2 regions of the Alishewanella maricola genome follow, and region 1 is predicted to be linked to the other one. Evidence: riboswitches for the same ligand, from Rfam matches in the RefSeq annotation. Region 1 holds a riboswitch; the other holds the start of a gene.
The links. A riboswitch is a leader RNA that binds a small molecule or an ion and turns the genes downstream of it on or off. The one in region 1 is predicted to bind cobalamin.
Positions count from the first base shown of each region.

Region 1 (3,412 bases):
GCTGGGGATAATGCAAAGCTACCGCCCACGCCAAACACAGTAAAGCCCCCTAGATATGGGCTACTGGCATACTCACCTTGATAGGTATCGCTTTGGTAATCCGCCGTCACAAATCCCGATAACTGCTGCCATTGTTGCGTCAAGCGCCAATTCACATTGTGCTCAGGTCGGCGGGCTAACCGTTGCCCAGTCAAGGTATTTTCAGTGTCCAACCAGCTATAACTGATTGTTTGCTCTACAGAATCCCAACGCAGATCAACACTGAGTTCCACGCCAGAAATTTTGGCACGTTCAATGTTTTGTGGTGTGTAGGTCGCAAAATCAAACTGGATCAGATTATCAACATCTTGCTTAAACCAGGCTAACTGCAACGTCGCAGCGGCTAACTGATAACTCAGTGCAATTTCATTCGACAACGTTTTTTCTGGTTGTAAATCGGGATTGGCACTACCAGGATAATACAAGTCGTTAAAGGTCGGCGTTTTAAAAGCCGAACCCCGGCTCAGTCTGAGCTGCATCGCATCACTGAGATCAACACCTGCAGCTAATTGCCAAGTCGTGTTACCACCGTATTGGTCGGTAAGGTCGCGGCGCACTGCCCCGTCTAAACGCAAGCCTTGCGCAGCAAATTGTAAACCGGCAAAGGCGGCACGATTTAGGCGATTATCCTTTACATAGGCTACGCCTGAGCGTGCTACGCTCTCTTGATACCAGTTCACGCCCGCTAAACCCGATAGGCTATCTGTCAATGCGGTGGCTGCTTGATAGTTAAATTCATCGCGTTCAGTCACATATGGGCTTTGCGAAACAGGCCCGTAAGTCGTGTCATCATCCAGCGTACGGCTGAATTGTGCTTGATGTTGCCATGATCCTTGCTGATGTTCCCAGCCCAACAAATAACTGCGGTTTAACGTTTCAGCTTGATCTTCACTGCCCCAGGCCGTATCAAACTGATAAAAACCGGAGTTAACATCCACCTGACCACGCCAAAGACCCAATCCTGTTTGATAAGCTGCCACCAGTTTAGCAAAACGTTGTTGGTAACCATCCCGATCGTTATCTAAATCGTTACGCACATTAAAACCATCGGCCCGGCTATACCCAGCAGTAGCACTCAAAGTCAGATCACCCTGTTGTTGACTGGCATTAATGCTAGCACCAGCCTGCCCATAACTGCCAACATCCGCAGTTAATTCCACGCCGCTGGCTTGACGAGTGGTAATAGCAATTACTCCAGCTAAGGCGTCAGCACCATACCATGCCGCTCGAGGGCCACGGATCACTTCTATTCGTTCAATTAACGCTAAGGGCAACATCGATAAGGTTTTATAACCCAAGGTGGCGGAGCCACTGCGCACGCCGTCAATCAATACGAGCGTATGGCCATTATTCCCGCCACGCAAATACAAACCGCTATTTTGGCCACGGCCACCGTCACGAGAAATAGTAATACCGGGTAATTGCGCTAATAAAGCAGGTAAATCACTGGCTTGACGAGCCTCAATATCTGCACGATCTAGCACAGAAACACTGGCTAACACTTCGGAAGTGGCTACAGGGATGCGATTAGCGTAAACACTAATATGTTCGACCGCGTCAGTCGCGGATACAGCAGTAGGCACGGCTGACAACAGCAGCGCCCAAGAAGGTTTAAACATAGATACTCCAGCAATGTGCCCACCGCACATTTCTTTGGTTTGAAGGACTTTTAGGCCGGTCTCCGGGCTAACAACCTGCTGACGCGAGTATTTCGCCTTCCCATCTTGCGACAGTGGCGGATGAAATACTTTAAGTTGCTTACCGTTGCGGGGGCAGCTCTGGTTTTACACCAGATTCCCGTTTAACTTGGTCGATGACATTAAAAAGCAGCGACCAAGCACCTAAAAAAGCGGCGGCTCTATCAAGAGCCGCCGCAAGTTTACGCTGAATCAGCGCCAAGTCAATAGACTTCTAGAAGTCTTAACTACAAATCAATCGCGAAAGTTGGTAAATTGAAAAGCTTGCTCTAATTCAGCTGCACGCACCGCCGCAATCGCTTCTTGTAAATCATCGCGCTTTTTACCAGTAACGCGCACTTGATCGCCTTGAATAGCGGCTTGCACTTTTAACTTATTGTCTTTAATTAATTTAACCAACTTTTTCGCCATATCCGTTTCGATACCTTGGCGCAGCGATAAGGCTAAACTGTAGGTTTTACCCGAGTGCACCACATCGCCTTCTTTAAAAGAGCGCACATCTAGATTGCGTTTCACCGCTTTGGCAAAAAAGATTTCGAGCATTTGCTGTAACTGAAACTCTGCCTCAGCCACCATGTTAATTTGTTTATCTTTGAGGGTAAATTCAGCATTTACGCCGCGAAAATCAAAACGCGTTTGTAATTCACGGTTAGCATTATCAACCGCATTTAGTACCTCTTGCTGGTCAACTTCAGAAACTATATCAAAAGCGGGCATCTTGCTCTCCTATCTCGGTCTATGCTGGTGATTATAACCAGAAAACTGCTACAATCCGAGCCCCATTTATCGGAGGTGAGAACGTGCCGCAATCGTTTTATCGCTTTTTGTTTTTATTATGTTTGCTGTTAGCCACTTTTGGCTTTATGGCCGAGATTAACGGCCACAAGCTTGCTGGCGAGTTGTCTTTTTTTAAAATTGAAAATCTCGATAAAGTGGCCCATTTTGGTATTTTCTTTGTACTCAGTGGCTTAATTTGGAAAGGCTTTCGCGCAGTGTTTTGGAAAATCCTACTTTTAATGGCAATCTATGGCGCCTTAATTGAAGTGATACAAGAAAACTATACGCGACGCACGGGCGATTTTTGGGATTGGGTAGCTGATATGGCTGGGGTTTTAACCTTTTTCGTTGTGCGTAAACTGTGGCATTTATGGCGACCACGCAGCAAGCGTTAAACTGGACCGTCGTTGGCCAAGGCGCTATTGGCCTGCTTGCTGCCTGTCGGTGGCAACAGGCTGATACGCCAGTACGTTTGTGGTTGCGTCAACCTAAATCGTTAAGCGTGCGCTTTTTGGCGCTAGATCACACCGAGCAACAATGCCATTTTCAAGCGGCAGTCTCCCCCATCCATGCCTTGTTTTTACCGGTAAAAGCCTATGCCGTTACCGAAGCCTTAGCCCAACTACAACCGCATCTCACTGACAACGCCCAAATTGTCGTTTCCCATAATGGTATGCCAGACCTTGCAGCATTACGGCAATTTGCACGAGCTAAACAAGGGATCTGGTTTTTAACGACTAGCCATGGAGCCTTACGACAAACGGAGCAGATCCACCATACCGGCCAAGGTAAAAGTATGCTCAGCCCACTGAATGAGGCAACGAGTGCACATCGCAAAGCCGTTTTCATGGCTTTAAATCAGGCCTTAGGCCCGTTAACCGTCACCGAGAATAGCATAG
Region 1 covers NZ_JAEINI020000001.1:588,191-591,602, reverse strand. Annotated here, with positions in the region: gene JAO78_RS02905 (TonB-dependent receptor domain-containing protein) at 1-1,658, opposite strand, end outside; cobalamin riboswitch at 1,695-1,899, opposite strand; gene JAO78_RS02900 (YajQ family cyclic di-GMP-binding protein) at 1,971-2,453, opposite strand; gene JAO78_RS02895 (VanZ family protein) at 2,537-2,908, shown strand; gene JAO78_RS02890 (ketopantoate reductase family protein) at 2,884-3,412, shown strand, end outside.

Region 2 (3,412 bases), on a different contig from region 1:
ACAGCGGGCGCAATTAATGCAACACTGTGCCAATCGGCACGACTTAAGCTCCCCATCATCCAAAAAATAACCCGATTAGCCGCAAAAGGCTCAGCAAAATACAGAATAAAGCTGCTGATCGCGCTGAGCATAAATGACACCGCCACCCCAGCGAGTAAGGTCACTTCCATTTTTTGTAGCCTATTACCCATACAGGCAATAAACACCAACAGCACCGCAAGCAAAGCCCCTAAAAAGGCCGCCAACGCCATGCTGATCAGTTGATCGGGTAGCACAATACTGACAATGGTCGCCCCTAACCCAGCCCCAGCCATTAAACCAAATAAATAAGGATCAGCCAGTGGATTACGACTGACGTTTTGTAAAACGGCACCGGCCACAGCCAAGCCTGCCCCCACTAACATGGCAACAAATAAACGAGGTAAACGAATTTGCCAGATAATCGTCTGGGTTAGCGGCTCGCTCAATGCTTGGCCAGTTAAAGCGAGCAGCAATTCACGCCAACTGATCGCGACACTGCCAATTTGCAAACTCAATAGTAAACTCAGTACCAATAAACCGCTTAACAGCCATAGCAAGGCTCGCTGACGGGGTTTTAACTGTTTTAGCATGGGCTTGGCACTCCGACTTTCGCGTGCGCGAGCTCAGGTATAAAGGTCACTTGCAACCAGCCATAATCGGCTTGCGATGATACCACGCAAGGCAAACCAAAAACCTGCTGTAATAATGCTGGGCGCAAAACGTCGTGTGGCGTACCATAGGCCCGCACCTTACCGTTTTCCAATAACAATAGCTTCTGGCAATAACGCGCGGCTAAATTCAGATCGTGCAAACAACAAATAATGGTTTTATTCAGCCCCTGTAGCAGTTGCAATACCTGATGTTGGTATTTCACATCTAAATGATTGGTCGGCTCATCCAATAATAAAATAGTCGCTTGCTGCACCAAAGCGCGTGCAATATTTAGCCGCTGTAATTCGCCCCCCGATAAAGTATCGGCGCGTAGTTGCGCTTTATCAGCCAAACCCACTTGCTGCAATGCTAACCTTACCTGCTGCAGGTCTTGGGCACTGGTGCCCTCATACCAGCGCTTATGTGGTAACAAGCCCATCGCCGCAACTTGCTCACAACACAACCCCTGCGGTGCACTGCTGATTTGTGCCACGGTGGCAACTTGCCGTGCTAAAGCCTGTGCACTCTGCTGCTGCAACGGCTGGCCAGAAAGTAAAATTCGGCCACTATTCGGCGCATAACGGCCATTGAGTAGTTGTAATAAACTACTTTTACCCGCGCCATTTGGGCCGATAATACCAACGACTTCATTAGGGGAAATAGCCAACGTAATCTGGTCGAGCGCCAGCACAGAGCCTGAGCTACGCGAATTGGGATACGCTAAGCAAAGCTGGTCTAGAGTATAAATGGCGGCTGTCAAAACGATATCCTGTAATTACTCGCAGGCAGCATCCTACAGCCCGTTTGACACAGGTGGCAGGCCGCTACCGTGTTTTCCCGCACGGGGGCATTTTTACACCAAGGCAGGTATCCTGACTGACTACGATAACCCCTGTTTCGCCTTCCCGTTAAGTGGCCTTGAAACACAGCATAGTTTACAGTTGCGGGTACAGTTCAGGGTTTGCACCTGATTCCCTATGTTAAGCTTTAAGCTCACCTTAGTGTTTAAGCGTTGCTTGTTATAAGATAGCAACGCTGGCTATTGTAACAGTAAAAGGTTACAGCAGATATCGGATTACTGCTTTGCTTTATTGCGCTCTACCGGTGAAATTTATTACGCATAGGGTTAACTTTTATCCTGCAATTTTAAAGATAACTGCTAGGCTTAAGCTATTTATAAAATCTGAACGCTGCAAGCCTCAGGGCTAAACACCTGACATGGAGCAACCTATCACTATGACAAAAACACTCAACGTCTTGGCCATCTGCGGCAGTTTACGCGCTAAATCGACTAATCGGGGTATGTTGCTATGGGCACAAGCACACGCACCAAAAGGTATGAAAATCCACCTGGCCGACTTATTAGATGTGCCCTTTTATAACGCCGATTTAGCAGAGAAACCTGCTGCTGTCAGCCGGTTACTTAACGATTTCGCCCAAGCAGATGCATTAATTCTGGGCTGCCCAGAGTACAATTACTCACTGGCCCCCGCTTTAAAAAACGCGCTAGATTGGGCATCGCGTGAACCTGATAATTACCTATTACGTGGCAAGGCGGTGGCTATTATGGGAGCGGCAGGGGGCATGGGTAGCTCGCGCGCGCAATATCATTTACGTCAAGTCTGTGTATATCTCGATTTACACCCGTTAAATAAACCCGAAGTTTTTGCCAATGCGTTTAGCGGCGCTTTTGACAACGAAGGACATTTAATTGATAGTAAAATCCAAGAAAATATCAAACAGCAACTGCTCGCGTTGGCGGCATGGCAACAAAAACTGCAGCCGTAAATTGATAACACGTTGCCTGTTAGGGATATTTTTAGCGCCCTTTTAGCTGAACGGGTAACACTATTCGCCTGACGTTGCTTTATTAAAACATAAATAGCCGAACAGCATCTCACAAGATGTTCAAACGCTGAGACTAAACGGATTGATCTGATGAAATGGCTGCTACTTTTTAGCATAATGATCTTGAGTGTGTCGTACGCCGAAACGGCAGAGACATTGCCGTCAAAACTACAATTTCGCGAAGCGCTAACCTCACCTGCAGCGCAATACAGCCAAGCTTTGTTGTCTGAAGCCTATCGGCGTTTAAATATTGATGCACACTTTATTGATATTCCGTTTGGCCGAAGTTTATTAGAGTCGAATAAAGGCAGCTTAGATGGTGAGCTAGCTAGGGTGCTGGATGTGACCAAGCATTACCCTAACCTCGTCGCTGTACCCTATGTGTTGTTTGATACCAAGGTTTATTTGTATATCAATCAGCAACGCTGTGCAAAATGTAGCCTAGAAGACGTGCCAAGCTTGGCTTATGTCCGTGGCTCTTTGGTGTTAGAAGAAATCTTAAAAAAGCTGCCGCCTTCGCGCCAAGTAATTAGCTCTGGCAGTATCGAAAGTACCAAAAATTTATTTTTAACCGGCAAAGTCGATGCCGTGATTTTTGCGGCTTACCAGCTTAATGCACAAAGCGAATTCCCGATTAGCGAGCAATTTATTTTTAGCTTACCTGATTACCATTTACTGCATCGCGACCACAGCGCCTTATTACAGCCCTTGGCAAATATGCTGTTTCAATTAGAGCGTGAAGGCTTCACCGAAAATTTGCGTTTACATTTTGGCATTGCCGCCCCAAGCCGACAATTACAAACAGGGCAACAACCCTTTGCTTACTATTAACCGCTGCATGACTCCATAACAAAGCCACATAGGACGCTCATACTAATCAGTTTAGTGTTAA
Region 2 covers NZ_JAEINI020000004.1:328,202-331,613, reverse strand. Annotated here, with positions in the region: gene JAO78_RS08605 (FecCD family ABC transporter permease) at 1-611, opposite strand, end outside; gene JAO78_RS08600 (ABC transporter ATP-binding protein) at 605-1,432, opposite strand; cobalamin riboswitch at 1,518-1,688, opposite strand; gene JAO78_RS08595 (NADPH-dependent FMN reductase) at 1,909-2,460, shown strand; gene JAO78_RS08590 (transporter substrate-binding domain-containing protein) at 2,611-3,351, shown strand.
Region 2: linked by a shared signal. The riboswitch ahead of JAO78_RS08600 (ABC transporter ATP-binding protein) and the one ahead of JAO78_RS02905 (TonB-dependent receptor domain-containing protein) in region 1 are both predicted to bind cobalamin.